3 regions of the Micromonospora sp. NPDC049139 genome follow, and region 2 is predicted to be linked to each of the others. Evidence: predicted binding sites of a transcription regulator. Region 2 holds the regulator's gene; each other region holds the start of a gene.
The links. Region 2 encodes HrcA, which represses chaperone genes, less so after heat shock. Its sites were predicted from a motif close to GGTTNGCACNCTCNNNNNGAGNGTGCNAACC; they were not measured.
Positions count from the first base shown of each region.

Region 1: groES (co-chaperone GroES) is a predicted target of HrcA. The motif match lies at 3,198-3,228, and genes of this name have one in related genera.
Region 3: groL (chaperonin GroEL) is a predicted target of HrcA. The motif match lies at 1,859-1,889, and genes of this name have one in related genera.

Region 1 is NZ_JBVJHK010000002.1:512,658-517,542, forward strand. Features, by position in the region: gene ACZ6Q9_RS05890 (response regulator transcription factor) at 1-244, opposite strand, end outside; gene ACZ6Q9_RS05895 (WhiB family transcriptional regulator) at 498-881, shown strand; gene groL (chaperonin GroEL) at 1,033-2,679, opposite strand; gene groES (co-chaperone GroES) at 2,750-3,064, opposite strand; gene ACZ6Q9_RS05910 (THUMP-like domain-containing protein) at 3,314-4,537, shown strand; gene ybaK (Cys-tRNA(Pro) deacylase) at 4,587-4,885, shown strand, end outside.
Region 2 is NZ_JBVJHK010000021.1:40,224-45,108, forward strand. Features, by position in the region: gene dnaJ (molecular chaperone DnaJ) at 1-1,031, opposite strand, end outside; gene hrcA (heat-inducible transcriptional repressor HrcA) at 1,105-2,127, opposite strand; gene ACZ6Q9_RS28205 (DUF4870 domain-containing protein) at 2,369-3,031, shown strand; gene hemW (radical SAM family heme chaperone HemW) at 3,119-4,342, opposite strand; gene ACZ6Q9_RS28215 (enoyl-CoA hydratase-related protein) at 4,362-4,885, shown strand, end outside.
Region 3 is NZ_JBVJHK010000010.1:135,869-140,753, forward strand. Features, by position in the region: gene groL (chaperonin GroEL) at 39-1,661, opposite strand; gene ACZ6Q9_RS18875 (hypothetical protein) at 1,937-3,022, opposite strand; gene ACZ6Q9_RS18880 (cold-shock protein) at 3,473-3,676, opposite strand; gene ACZ6Q9_RS18885 (GNAT family N-acetyltransferase) at 3,886-4,431, shown strand; gene paaN (phenylacetic acid degradation protein PaaN) at 4,479-4,885, opposite strand, start outside.

The DNA of each region.
Region 1 (4,885 bases), on a different contig from region 2:
CGAGCAGCAGCACCGAGGCCTGCGGCGCGCGGGCGAGCACCCGGCGCACGAAGCCCGCGCTGTCCGGCCGGGTGAGGGCCGTGTCCGCCAGCACCACGTCGGCCGGACGCTCGGCCAGACGCAACATCACCTCGGGATCGGAGACAGCGGTCCGCACGACGGCGGACAGCCCGAGCCGGGCCGCCGCGGACGTCAGATGCTGCGCCGCAAGCGGTGTCCGAACGCACACGAGAACCGTACGCACAGTGGTCTCCTCTCCGCCCACGAGCAGACCATGACCGAGTCCGGTCGCGAGGAGGTTCCCGGCAATCCTCCGAACTTTTCCGACAAGTAGGGCATATGCCGCTAGTTGCCCAAGGTTTTCGATCACAGAAGTGTGAGCCGGGGAAGGCTCGGGTAGGGAGCATCCAGGCCGGAAACGGCGCGCCTGCGCGGACCGCCGCCCGGACGCCGGTTCACATGGATCTCCGCGGTGCCGCGCGGGAGGAGGGGTGCTGATGTCGAACGTACGTAGACTGCCCGGACCCATCGTCGATCTCTGGGACTGGCAGCGGCTCGGTGCCTGCCGGGGCCGGGACAGCGCACAGTTCTTCCACCCCGACGGCGAGCGCGGCTCGTCGCGCCTGCGCCGCGAGTCCGGCGCCAAGGCCGTCTGCCGCACCTGCCCCGTCCGGGCCGAGTGCGCCGCGCACGCCCTCGCCGTCCGGGAGCCGTACGGCGTGTGGGGCGGCTTCAGCGAGTCGGAGCGGCTGCGGCTGCTCGCCGTCGGCTGGGAGGACCTGGCCGACCGCCGGCAGAGCCGGGTCGACATCGCCCGCCTGGAGGCCCGCCTGGGCCGGCCGCACAAGTCGACCGTCCCGGCCCAGCGCAAGATCGCCTGAGCCCGGCCACCCGAGGACCACACCGACGCCGCGCCCCCGCCCGGGGCGCGGCGTCGCGCCGTCCCCGGTCCACGAAGGCGCGCCGCCCCCGAAAGGCGTCGGGGCGCACCGTCACGCGGACGGTGCGCCCCGACTAGGCGTACGGCGAGGGTCAGAAGCCCGGGCCGTGCTGGTGGCCGTGACCGTGGCCGTGGCCGTGCCCACCGGCGGCGGCCGGCTCGGCCTTCTCCGGCTTCTCCACCACGAGGCTCTCCGTGGTGAGCAGCAGGCCGGCGATCGACGCGGCGTTGCTGACCGCGTTGCGGGTCACCTTCACCGGGTCGAGGATGCCGGACTTCGCCAGGTCGACGTACTCGCCGCTGGCGGCGTCGAGGCCGTGGCCCCACTCCTTGCCGACGACCTTCTGCACCACGACGTAGCCGTCGTGGCCGGCGTTCTGGGCGATCCAGCGCAGCGGCTCGACCAGCGCCTTGCGCACGATCGAGACGCCGACCTTCTCGTCACCGGTGAAGCCGAGGTCGTCGTCCAGCGCCGGCAGGATCTGCGCCAGTGCGGCGCCGCCGCCCGGGACGGTGCCCTCCTCGACCGCGGCCTTGGTCGCGGCGATCGCGTCCTCGATGCGGTGCTTGCGCTCCTTCATCTCGACCTCGGTCGCGGCACCGACCTTGATGACCGCGATGCCGCCGGACAGCTTGGCCAGCCGCTCGGCGAGCTTCTCCCGGTCCCAGTCGGAGTCGGAGGCCTCGATCTCCTTGCGGATCTGGGCCACCCGGTCCGCGACCTCGCCCGCCTGGCCGCCGCCGTCGACGATCGTGGTGTTCTCCTTGTCGACCACCACGCGGCGGGCGCTGCCGAGCACCTCCAGGCCCACCTGATCGAGCTTGTAGCCCAGCTCCGGGGCGACCAGCTCGGCGCCGGTGAGGATCGCCATGTCCTGGAGCATCGCCTTGCGGCGGTCGCCGAAGCCCGGGGCCTTGACCGCGCAGACCTTGAGGGTCTTGCGGATCGAGTTGACCACCAGGGTGGACAGCGCCTGGCCCTCGACGTCCTCGGCGATGATCAGCAGCGGCTTGCTGTTCTGGAGGACCTTCTCCAGCAGCGGCAGCAGCTCCTCGATCGCCGAGATCTTCTGGGTGGTGATCAGGATGTACGGGTCCTCCAGGACCGACTCCTGCCCCTCCACGTCGGTGACGAAGTTCGGCGAGATGAAGCCCTTGTCGAACTGGAGGCCCTCGGTGACGTCCAGCTCGGTGGTGAGCGCGGAGCCCTCCTCGACGGTGATGACACCGTCGCGGCCGACCCTCTCCATCGCCTCGGCGATCAGCTCGCCGATGGTGGCGTCCTGCGCGGAGATGGTCGCGACGTGCGCGATCGACTTCTTGTCGGCGACCTCGACCGCGCGGCCGAGCAGCGCCTCGGAGACCTTGGCGGCCGCCGCGTCGATGCCCCGCTTGAGGCCGGCCGGGTTGGCGCCGGCCGTGACGTTGCGCAGGCCCTCGCGGACCATCGCCTGGGCCAGCACGGTGGCGGTGGTGGTCCCGTCGCCGGCGACGTCGTTGGTCTTGGTCGCCACCTCCTTGACCAGCTGCGCGCCGAGGTTCTCGTACGGGTTGGTGAGCTCGATCTCCTTGGCGATGGTCACGCCGTCGTTGGTGATCGTGGGCGCACCGAATTTCTTGTCCAGGACGACGTTGCGCCCGCGCGGGCCGAGGGTCACCTTGACCGCGTCCGCGAGGGCGTTGACACCGTGCTCGAGCAGGTGCCGGGCGTCGTCCGAGAAGCTCAGGATCTTCGCCATGAATGTCCCTTCGAAGCGACGTTGCCCCGGCCCGGCGAGCCGGACCGGGGCAACGACACTGATCGGTTGCTTACTTCTCGATGACCGCGAGGACGTCGCGGGCGGAGAGCACCAGGTACTCCTCGCCGGCGTACTTGACCTCGGTGCCGCCGTACTTCGAGTAGAGGACGGTGTCGCCGACCTTGACGTCGACCGGCACGCGGTTACCCTTGTCGTCGATCCGGCCCGGGCCGACAGCGAGGACGGTGCCCTCCTGCGGCTTCTCCTTGGCGGTGTCGGGGATCACGATGCCCGACGCCGTGGTGGTCTCAGCCTCGTTCGCCTGGACCACGATCCGGTCCTCGAGCGGCTTGATCGCAACCTTGGTCGCGGTAGTCACGGGCATACCCTCCTGGGGTACTGGTTTCGTTACCGGTCGGCATGCCGACCGGCGTCAATCTGCCACATGCCACCGGGCGGGGCCGTCGTCGCGGGTGCCGGTCCGCCTGGCGTTCAGCGCCCGGGCCTGACAGCCCGGAAGCTGGCACCCTCGGGGTGAGAGTGCTAATCGCAGGTTATTCCTCGGCTAGCACTCCGTCAAGGAGAGTGCCAACCCGCCGGCCGGCGCGTCGGGCCGGGCGGCCAGAATGACCGCGTGGACCTCGACCAGTTCGCCGCCCTGCGTACGCCCGAGGGGTCGGTCGCGCTCGACGCGGCCGCGCGGGTGGCCGGCAGCGACCCGCTGGCCGCGGCGGCCGCGCTCCGCTCGGCCGGAATGCCGCCCGCGCTGGCGGCGGCCGCACTCACCCAGGCCGAGCTGCGCCGCCGGGCGGTCGGCAAGTTCGGGCCGGCGGCGGCGGGGATGTTCCTGACCCGGGCCGGGCTGGAGCAGGCCACCCGCGGCACCGTCGCGGCGCGGCGCGCACGCCGGCTGCGCGCCGCCGGCGTGCGCACCCTGGCCGACCTCGGGTGCGGCCTCGGCGCGGACGCGCTCGCCGCCGCCCGGGCCGGCATCCGGGTGTACGGGGTGGAGGCCGACCCGGTGACCGCCGCGATGGCCGCCGCCAACGCGGAGGCGGCCGGGCTGGCCGAACTGTTCACGGTGGAGTGCGGCGACGCCACGGCGTTCGACGTCAGCCGGGTCGACGGGGTGTTCTGCGACCCGGCGCGGCGGAAGGCGGGCACCGGGCGGCGGGTCTTCGACCCGAACGCCTACTCCCCGCCCTGGGACTTCGTCGTCGGCCTGGCCGCGCGGGTGCCGTACACGGTGGTGAAGGTGGCGCCCGGGATCGACCACGCGCTGATCCCCGCGGGCGCCGAGGCGGAGTGGGTGAGCGCGGACGGCGACCTGGTCGAGGCGGCGCTGTGGTGCGGCCGGCTCGCCGAGGTCCCCCGCCGGGCCACCCTGCTGCGCGGTAAGGAAGGGTCCCCTGTTAACGCCTCCGGTAGAGGAAGGGTCCCCTGCTATCAGGTGACCGGCTCCGGCGACGCCGAGGCGCCGGTCGGGCCGGTCCGCCGCTTCCTGTACGACCCGGACCCGGCGGTGGTCCGCGCGCACCTGGTCGCGGAGCTGGCGGGTGCCCTCGACGCGACGCTGGCCGACCCGAGCATCGCCTACCTCTACGCGGACGCCCCGGCGGCGACCCCGTTCGCCCGCTGCCTGGAGGTCACCGACGTGCTGCCGTTCTCGCTCAAGCGGCTGCGGGCGCTGCTGCGGGACCGCCGGGTCGGGCGGGTGGAGATCCTCAAGCGCGGCTCCGCGCTGGAGCCGGAGAAGCTGCGGCGGGACCTGCGGCTGGCCGGCGACGAGGCGGCCAGCCTGGTGCTGACCCGGGTCGCCGGGGCGCCGACGGCGCTGGTCTGCCGGCCGGTCGGGTAGCCGGCCTTATCGGCTCGCGGCCACCCGGGCCCGGGTTAACTTGACGGTCATGGCGGGACAGGGCACTCCGGCGACCGCGCTGCTGACGAAGCGGAAGATCGCCCACAGCACGCATCCGTACGACGTCTCCCCCGACGCGCCGAACTACGGCGCGCTGGTCGCGGCGGCGCTGGGGGTGCCGCCGGAGCGGGTGTTCAAGTCGCTGGTCGCCGAGGTCGACGGCGCGCTGACCGTGGCGGTCGTGCCGGTCACCGGCGAGCTGGACCTCAAGGCGCTCGCCGCGGCGGTCGGCGGCAAGCGGGCCGCCATGGCCGACCGGGCGGTGGCCGAACGGGTCACCGGCTACGT
Region 2 (4,885 bases):
TCGGCGTCGAGCTTCGTCGGGGTGCGCACGTCGAGGTGGACGTAGAGGTCACCCCGGCCGGTGCCGCGCAGGTGCGGCACGCCCCGGGCGCGCAGCCGCAGCGTGCTGCCCGGCTGGGTGCCGGCCTTGACGTCGACCGTCTCCTCGCTGTCCAGCGTCTTGATGGTCAGCCGGGTGCCGAGGGCGGCGGCGGTCATCGGCACGGTGACCCGGCAGTGCAGGTCGTCGCCCTTGCGGGAGTAGACGTCGTGCGGCCGCTCGTGGATCTCGACGTATAGGTCGCCGGCGGTGCCGCCGCCCGGGCCGACCTCGCCCTGCTGGGCCAGCCGGATGCGCATGCCGTCCTCGACCCCGGCGGGGATCTTGACGGTCAGCGAACGCCGGGTGCGGACGCGGCCGTCGCCGGCGCACGTCGGGCAGGGGTGCGGGATGGTGGTGCCGTAGCCCTGGCAGACGGTGCAGGGGCGGGCGGAGACCACCTGACCGAGGAAGGTGCGCTGCACCGACTGCACCTCGCCCCGGCCGCCGCACGCCTCGCAGGTGGCCAGGTGGGTGCCGGCCGCGGTGCCGGCGCCGGAGCAGGTGGTGCAGAGTACGGCGGTGTCGACGGTGATCGGCGCCTCGACGCCGAACGCGGTCTCGTTCAGGTCCAGCTCCAGCCGCAGGATCGCGTCGGCGCCCGGCCGGGTCCGCGGTCGCGGGCCCCGCGACCCGCCGGCCGCGCCGCCGAAGAACGCGTCCATGATGTCCTGGAAGCCGACGAACGGGCCGGCGCCGCCGGGACCGCCCGGGCCGCCCGCGCCCCCGCCGCCCGGGGCGAGCGGGTCGCCGCCCAGGTCGACGATCTGCCGTTTCCGGTCGTCCGAGAGGACCTCGTACGCGGCGTTGATGTCCTTGAACTTCTCCTGTGCCTCCGGGTCCGGATTGACGTCCGGATGGAACTGCCGCGCCAGCTTTCGGTAGGCACGCTTGATCTCGTCGTCGGAGGCTTCCCGGCTCACCCCGAGAATGCCGTAGTAGTCCCTGGCCACTGCGTTCCGTGTCCTCATGTTCGTCTCGCGTTGCGCCGGTCGTCGGCCGGAGCCGGCCGTCGGCCCTGACTGGTCAGTTCTGGGCCAGCAGCTCGCCCACGTAGCGTGCCACGGCCCTCACCGTGGCGATGGTGCCGGGGTAGTCCATCCGGGTCGGCCCGAGCACGCCGAGCCCGCCCACGATCGTCGCGCCCGGCCCGTAGCCGGTGCTGACCACCGAGGCGGCGCGCAGGTTGTCGATCTCGTTCTCGTCGCCGATCAGCACCCGGGTCGTGCTCGGCTCCGCCTCGCCGATGAGCTTGAGCAGCACGACCTCCTCCTCCAGCGCCTCCAGGATGGGGCGCAGCGAGCCCTGGAAGTCGAGCAGGCCGCCGCGGGTGAGGTTGGCCGTGCCGGCCAGCGCGATCCGCTCCTCGTGCCGCTCGACCAGCGTCTCCAGCAGCACGGTGGAGAGGGTGGTCATGGCCGGCCGCAGGTGCGGCACCGACTCCTCGACCAGCGCCTGCACCAGCGGCGGGGTCTCGGACAGCCGGGTGCCGACCAGCTTCTCGTTGACCAGCCGGCGCAGGTCCGTGACGTCGTCGGCGGGGATCGGCCCGGGCAGCTCGACCAGCCGCTGCTCGACCCGGCCGGTGTCGGCGATCATGACCAGCATCAGCCGGGTCGTGGAGATCGGCACCAGCTCCAGGTGGCGGACGGAGGAGCGGGCCAGGCTCGGGTACTGCACCACGGCGACCTGCCGGGTCAGCTGCGCCAGCAGCCGTACGGTGCGGTGCACCACGTCGTCGAGGTCGACCGCGCCGACCAGGAAGCGCTCGATCGCGCGGCGCTCGGCCGGGCTGAGCGGCTTGACCCTGGACAGCCGGTCCACGAAGAGCCGGTAGCCGCGGTCGGTGGGCACCCGGCCGGCGCTGGTGTGCGGCTGGCGGATGTAGCCTTCCTCCTCCAGCACGGCCATGTCGTTGCGGACGGTCGCCGGGGAGACCCCGAGCTGGTGCCGCTCGACCAGCGCCTTGCTGCCGACGGGCTCCTGCGTGGCGACGTAGTCCTCGACGATCGCGCGCAGCACGGCGAGCTTGCGGTCGTCGAGACCCATCGTTCCCCACCTCCTGTCGCACGTCGGACCCCCGCGCCCCGAGGGGCGGGCGGGTTGCTGGCACTCGCTGCGGACGAGTGCCAGTCTACGTCGGCGCGCCCGCCGACGCGATGATCAACCTGGGACGGCGATCCGACCGGCGCCACCCGGCCCGTGGCGGCGGCGCCAGAGCCGATCATCCGGACATCCCGGTCGGAGTCGCCCTGGTGCGGCCTTGCCCACGGCCCCTACCGTGACGTCCATGACTGAACCACCTCGCCCTCCCGGAGCGGGGGACCCCGGCGACCGGCCGGACCCGGCCGCTCCGTCGGGGGTTCCCGGGCCGGCCGGCTCCGACGAACCCACCGCACCACTGTCCGGGGCACCGGGCCCGGGCGGCTATCCCCCGCCCGGTGGCTATCCGCCGCCCACCGGTGACCAACCGCCGTCGGGCGGCTACCCTCCGCCGGGTGGCTACCCGCCGCCCGGTGGCTATCCCCCGCCGGGCGGCTACCCCCCGCCGGGGGCCGGCTATCCGACCGGCGGCGGCTACGGCGCGCCCACCGGCGGCTACGCCAACAACGAGGACAAGAACTGGGCCCTGATCGCCCACTTCGGCGGCGCGGCCGGGGTGATCGTCGGCGGTGGCCTGCTCGGCTGGGTCGCACCGCTCATCGCGCTGATGGCCAGGGGACAACAGTCGCCGACCGTCCGGGCGCACGCCGTCGCGGCGCTGAACTTCCAGATCACCTGGGCGATCGTGGGCGTGCTGAGCTGGGTGCTCACCCTGATCACCTGCGGGATCCTGTTCTTCGTCCCGATGCTCGTCTGGCTGGTGCCGCTGATCTTCGGGATCGTCGCCGGGGTCAAGGCCAACGAGGGCGTGCTCTACCGCTACCCGATGGCCTACAGCTTCACCAGGTGAGCCGGGCCGGCCGCTCCCCCGGCCGGACCGGCCACGCGCCGCCACACGGCGTGGGCCTCTCCGGCCGCGCCGCCGCACGGCGGGGCCTCAGGGCAGCAGGTCGCGGACGACCGCGTCGGCGAGCAGCCGCCCCCGCAGGGTCAGCACGGCCCGGCCCGCCGCGTGGTCGGGGCCGGCCAGCAGGCCGTCGGCGAGCGCCCGCTCGGCGCCGGCCCGGCCCGCGTCGTCGAGGGCGTCCAGCGGCAGCCCGGAGGCGAGCCGCAGCCGGAGCATGACGTCCTCCATGTGCGCCTCGTCGGCGGTGAGCACCTCCCGGGCCAGGCCGGGCGACTCGCCGCCGGCCAGCCGCTTCGCGTACGTCGTGGGATGCTTCACGTTCCACCAGCGCACGCCGCCGACGTGGCTGTGCGCCCCCGGGCCGAGGCCCCACCAGTCGGCGCCGGTCCAGTAGAGCAGGTTGTGCCGGCACCGGGCCGCGTCGCCGCGGGCCCAGTTCGACACCTCGTACCAGGAGAAACCGGCCGCGTCGAGGGCGGCCTCCGCGGCCAGGTAGCGGTCCGCGGCGACGTCGTCGGAGGGGTACGCCAGCTCGCCGCGCCGCATCCGGGCGGCGAGCCGGGTGCCGTCCTCCACGATCAGGGCGTACGCGCTGACGTGGTCCACCCCGGCGGCGACGACCTGGTCGAGGGAGGCGGCGAAGTCGTCCTCGCTCTCCCCCGGCGTGCCGTAGATGAGGTCGAGGTTGACGTGCTCGAACCCGGCGTCGCGGGCCTCCCTGGCGGCGGCGGTGGCCCGGCCGGCGCTGTGCGTGCGGTCGAGGATCGCCAGCACCCCCGGCGCGGCGGACTGCATGCCCAGCGAGATCCGGGTGTAGCCGGCTGCCCGCAGGGCCCGCAGGGACTCCGGGGTCACCGACTCCGGGTTGGCCTCGGTGGTCACCTCGGCGTCGGGCGCGAGCCCCCAGGTGCGGTCGATGCCGTCGAGGATCCGGGCCAGGTCGTCGGCGGGAAGCAGGGTCGGGGTGCCGCCGCCGACGAAGACCGTGTCGACCCGGGGCGGCGGGGCGTCGCCCAGCACCCGGCCGGCGAGCGCCAGCTCGGCCAGCACGGTGTCGGCGTACCCCTCCCGGCTCGCCCCGCCGCCCAGCTCGGCCGCGGTGTACGTGTTGAAGTCGCAGTAGCCGCAACGGCTGGCGCAGAACGGGACGTGCACGTACACGCCGAAGCCGCGCGCGCCGACCGCGCGGGTGGCGGCGGCGGGCAGCGAGCCGTCGACGGGGACGGTTTCGCCTTCTGGAAGGACGCCGGGCATGGCCACTAGTGTGCCCGGCATGACCTCTCCCGACGTGCTCGTGCGGGCCGCCACGGCCCGTGGGGTGACCACCCTCACCCTGGACAGCCCGCACAACCGCAACGCGCTCTCCACACCGCTGATGACCCAGCTGCTGGCCGGCCTGGCCGAGGCGGTCGCCGACGAGGCCGTCCGCGTGGTCGTGCTGGACCACACCGGGCCGGTCTTCTGCTCGGGCGCGGATCTCAAGGAGACCGCCGCCGCGTACGCCAGCGGGAGCGTGCCGGCCGGGATGCTGGGTGACGTGCTCGCGGCGGTCTGGGAGTGCCCGAAGCCGGTGGTGGCGAGGGTGGCCGGCCCGGCGCGGGCCGGCGGGCTGGGCCTGATCGCGGCGGCCGACCTGGCGGTGTGCGCGCAGGAGGCGACGTTCGCCTTCACCGAGGTGCGGCTCGGGGTGATCCCGGCGGTGATCTCCGCGACCGTGCTGCCCCGGCTGCACCCCCGCGCGGCGGCCGAGCTCTACCTGACCGGGGACACCTTCGACGGCCGGCGCGCCGCGGAGAT
Region 3 (4,885 bases), on a different contig from region 2:
GACGCGGCCCGCCCCTTCCGGCGTACGTGGAGCTGGACTCAGAAGTCCATGTCCCCGCCGCCCGGACCAGCCGGGGCGGCCGGGGCCTTCTCCGGCTTGTCCGCCACGACGGCCTCGGTGGTGAGGAAGAGCGCCGCGATCGACGAGGCGTTCTGCAGCGCCGAACGGGTCACCTTGGCCGGGTCGATGATGCCCGCGGCCAGCAGGTCGACGTACTCGCCGTTGGCGGCGTTGAGGCCGTGACCCGGCTCGATGTTGCGGACGTGCTCGACGACCACGCCGCCCTCGAGGCCGGCGTTGACGGCGATCTGCCGCAGCGGGGCGTCCAGCGCGATCTTGACGATCTGCGCGCCGGTCGCCTCGTCGCCGGTCAGGTCCAGCTTGTCGAAGGCGGTCTTGCCGGCCTGCACCAGCGCGACGCCACCACCCGGGACGATGCCCTCCTCGACGGCGGCCTTCGCGTTGCGGACGGCGTCCTCGATGCGGTGCTTGCGCTCCTTCAGCTCGACCTCGGTGGCCGCGCCGACCTTGATCACCGCGACGCCGCCGGCCAGCTTGGCCAGCCGCTCCTGCAGCTTCTCGCGGTCGTAGTCGGAGTCGCTCTTGTCGATCTCGGCCCGGATCTGGTTGACCCGGCCCTGGATCTGCTCGGCGTCGCCGGCACCGTCGACGATGGTGGTCTCGTCCTTGGTCACCACGACCTTGCGGGCGCGGCCCAGCATGTCGAGGCCGACGGCGTCCAGCTTGAGGCCGACCTCCTCGCTGATGACCTGGCCACCGGTGAGGATGGCGATGTCGGCCAGCATGGCCTTGCGGCGGTCACCGAAGCCCGGCGCCTTGACGGCGACCGACTTGAAGGTGCCCCGGACCTTGTTGACGACCAGGGTGGCCAGGGCCTCGCCCTCGATGTCCTCGGCGATGATCAGCAGCGGCTTGCCCGACTGCATGACCTTCTCGAGGATCGGGAGCAGGTCCTTGACCGACGAGATCTTGCTGTTGACGATCAGGAGGTAGGGGTCGTCGAAGACGGCCTCCATGCGCTCCGGGTCGGTCATGAAGTAGGCCGAGATGTAGCCCTTGTCGAAGCGCATACCCTCGGTGAGCTCCAGCTCCAGGCCGAAGGTGTTGCTCTCCTCGACGGTGATGACGCCTTCCTTGCCGACCTTGTCCATCGCCTCGGCGATGATCTCGCCGACGGTGCTGTCACCGGCGGAGATGGAGGCGGTGGAGGCGATCTGCTCCTTGGTCTCGACGTCCTTGGCGAGCTTGGACAGCTCCTCCGAGACGCTGGCCACGGCGGCCTCGATGCCCCGCTTCAGGGCCATCGGGTTGGCACCGGCTGCCACGTTGCGCAGACCCTCGCGGACGAGGGCCTGGGCCAGGACGGTCGCCGTCGTCGTGCCGTCACCGGCAACGTCGTCGGTCTTCTTGGCGACCTCCTTGACCAGCTCGGCGCCGATCTTCTCGTAGGGGTCCTCGAGCTCGATCTCCTTGGCGATGCTCACACCATCGTTGGTGATGGTGGGGGCACCCCACTTCTTCTCGAGCACGACGTTGCGGCCCTTGGGGCCGAGGGTCACCTTCACGGCGTCGGCGAGCTGGTTCATGCCCCGCTCGAGGCCCCGGCGCGCCTCTTCGTCGAACGCGATCATCTTGGCCATACGGCGTTGTCCTCCTGGACACTCACGGGCCACCCGGAGGTTGTGTCCCGGATGGGCCGCCTGGTGTACGCACCTTGGGGACGTCGCCACCTGGCGACGACGACGTCTCCTCGGCCGGGCCGGATAGCCCGCGACGACCGGCCATGTGCCGCACCGACGTGTGGACGCCCGTGCGGCCGTGGCCCTACCGCCCCGACCATTGGCACTCACGGTATGCGAGTGCCAATGACTTGTTTAGCACTCTCCCCTGCCGAGTGCAAGCACGACCGCCCCGCTCAGCCGAGTTCACCGGCTAGCCGCGCGCTGTCCACCGGCCCCTCGTGGGCGCGCTGCTCGGCGTACGTGACGACCAGGCCGACCAGTTGGGCGAGGTGGGTGGGCAGGCCCAGCACCCCGCCGAGCACCGCCACCGCGATCGCGCCCACCGCAGTGCCCGGCGACTCCAGCGGGGTGACGCCGAACGGCAGCGAGCCGATGCCCTCCACCAGGCCGGCCGCCCCGCCCCCGACGATCACCGCCGCCGCAACGAGCGCCACCCGGCCGAGCAGCAGGCCCAGCCGGTCGTGGAACATCCGGTACGAGCGGCCGATCGGGTGCTGCCGTTCGAAGAGGTAGACCGGGCCGGCCATGCTCAGCGCGAAGGCGAAGTAGATGCCGGGGATGACGCAGAAGCACACCCCGAGCCCGATGATCACGCTCATCAGCAGGGTCCAGCCCCAGAGGCCCGGCGCCCGGCGCAGGCCGTAGCCCAGCGCGGCGCCGACGGTCACCGGCTGGCCGGCCGCCTGCCGGGCGACCACCCAGGTGCCGGCGGCCCAGCCGAGGCTCTGCACCAGGCCGAAGACCAGTGCGCCGCCGATCAGCACGGCCATCATGGTGCCCAGGTCGGCCAGGAAGGTGTCGGGCAGCGCGGCCGGGTCGTCGGCCATCGACTCGTCCCACCGGGCCGACGGGTCGACCACCAGCGCGAGCACCGACAGCACCACGGCCGGCAGCACCTGGGTGAGCAGCAGGATCGGCAGCAGCGTCCGCCAGCCCCGGCGCACCGCGCCGACGCACCGGTCGAACCAGCCACTCACGCCGCCGCCGGGCGGCGTGACCAGCGGGTCGGCCGGGTCGAGGCCGTGGCCGGGCGGGTACCACCCGTGGACCGGCTGCCCCGGGTACGCGACCGGCGCGCCCGGATACACGACCGGCGCGCCCGGATACCACGGCTGCCCGCCGTACGGGCCGGAGCCGGCCGGGAACCCGCCGGTGGGCGGGAAGACCCACCCCTGCGGCTGCGGCGCGCTCGCATCGCCGGCCGTGGCGGGGTCGGGATCCCCCGACGGCGGCGTGCCCTGGGGTGGCTGGTCGGACATGAACCCTCCTCAGCGACGGCTGAACCGGCTCACGATCTTCCCTGCCTGGCGTCCGTACCGCAGCCCGGGGTGCCACGCCACGAACCGGGGCCACGAACCACGACCAGGGACCATGGCCCGTCCCGGCCGCGGTGCCGCCCAACGATGCCGCAGGTCACACCCCGAACCCGGACCCCACCGGTGCCACCGCCCGGCCCCTGTCGAGCTGCCCTCACAGATGGGGCACACCACGCCTCGCAGGCGGCCGAGCCGGATGCGAGGCGTGGTGCTACAGAGACGGGTGGTCCTACAGACGGGGCAGCTCGACAGCGCCACCATCCGCCCGCCGAACCCATGTGCCGAAAGCGGTCACCCGACCGGCTCACCCGTCGGAGCTGATCGACGAATGTCGTTGGCGCCGCCGCGCGGGGCGGTCGGCGGCGGAAGGGCCCGGCCCGTGGCGGACGGGGGTCAGGCGATGACGCGTACGCGCTCGGCCTGGGGCCCCTTCTGGCCCTGGGCGATCTCGAACTCCACCCGCTGGCCGTCGTCCAGCGCCTTGTAGCCGTCCATCTCGATCGCGGAGAAGTGGACGAAGACGTCCTGCCCGCCGTCGACGGCGATGAAGCCGTAGCCCTTTTCGGCGTTGAACCACTTAACGGTGCCCTGTGCCACGGTCCACTTCCTCACTCTGCACGGCGTCTCACAACCCCGGAGGCCGGCGGACCGGCACCGGAGGACCACCGAACCGGCGGTCGGGGAGGCCGCTGCATTCGGTGACCGAAATCGCACGCTACACGAGGCGTGACGGCGGCGCACGACCCCAAATCGGGCATATTCCGATCGAGGGGCATCGTCATCCGTCGCTGTGGTAGGCATTCGGCATGACGAGGACGCCGGACGGGCCGGAGCGGGGGTCGGCGGTCACCCGGCACGCGGAGATCCGGCGGGTCCGGCCCCGGGACGCCGCCCGGATGCGGGCGCTGCGGCTGGAGATGCTCGCCGACGCGCCGCTGGCCTTCCTGGAGACCCTCGCCACCGCGGCGGCCCGGCCGCACGCCGACTACGCGGCCCGGATCGCGCACGTGTCGGCCGGCACGGACACCGCGCAGTTCGTCGCGGACCCGGGCGGCCGGCTGGTCGGGCACGCCGGGGGCACGGTGACCCCGGAGGAGCCCGGGCTGACCGTCGTCTACGCCGTCTACGTCACCCCGTCCTGGCGCGGCACCGGCCTGCTCGGCGAGCTGGTCGAGGCGGTGGCCGCCTGGTCCCGGAAGTGCGGCCGGCCCGAGCTGATGCTGGAGGTGGTGGTCGGCAACGACCGGGCCTACCGCGCCTACCGGCGGCTGGGCTTCGTCGACACCGGCGTACGCGTGCCGCACCCCACCGTGCCGGCGCTCACCGAACTCCAGATGCGCCGCTCCGCCTGACACGGGAGGGTTTCCGGGGCAGCCCACCCCGGAAACCCGACCGCGACTCAGGCGTGCCGACGGGACTGCACGATGCGGAACCGGTTGGCCACGTAGGCGCCGTCGGTGAGCGCGGAGTTGGCCGCCGCGTTCGCGCCGCTGCCGTGGAAGTCGGAGAAGGCCGCCGACTGGTTCACGAAGACCCCGCCGGTCAGGTTGCAGGACAGGTGCACCCCGACCTCGATCGCCGCCGCCTCGGCCGCGTCGAGGACCGCCTCGTCGGTGGAGTAGACCGCCGCGGTGAGCGCGCCCTTCTCGCCGACCGTCGACCGCAGGATCTCCAGACTGTGCGCCGTCGAGTCGGTCGCGATGGCGAACGAGATCGGCCCGAACCACTCCTTCGAGTAGGTCGCCGTGTCGCCGGCCGCCAGCTTGACCAGCGTCGGGGTGCGGACCACCGCGCCGGGGAAGGCCG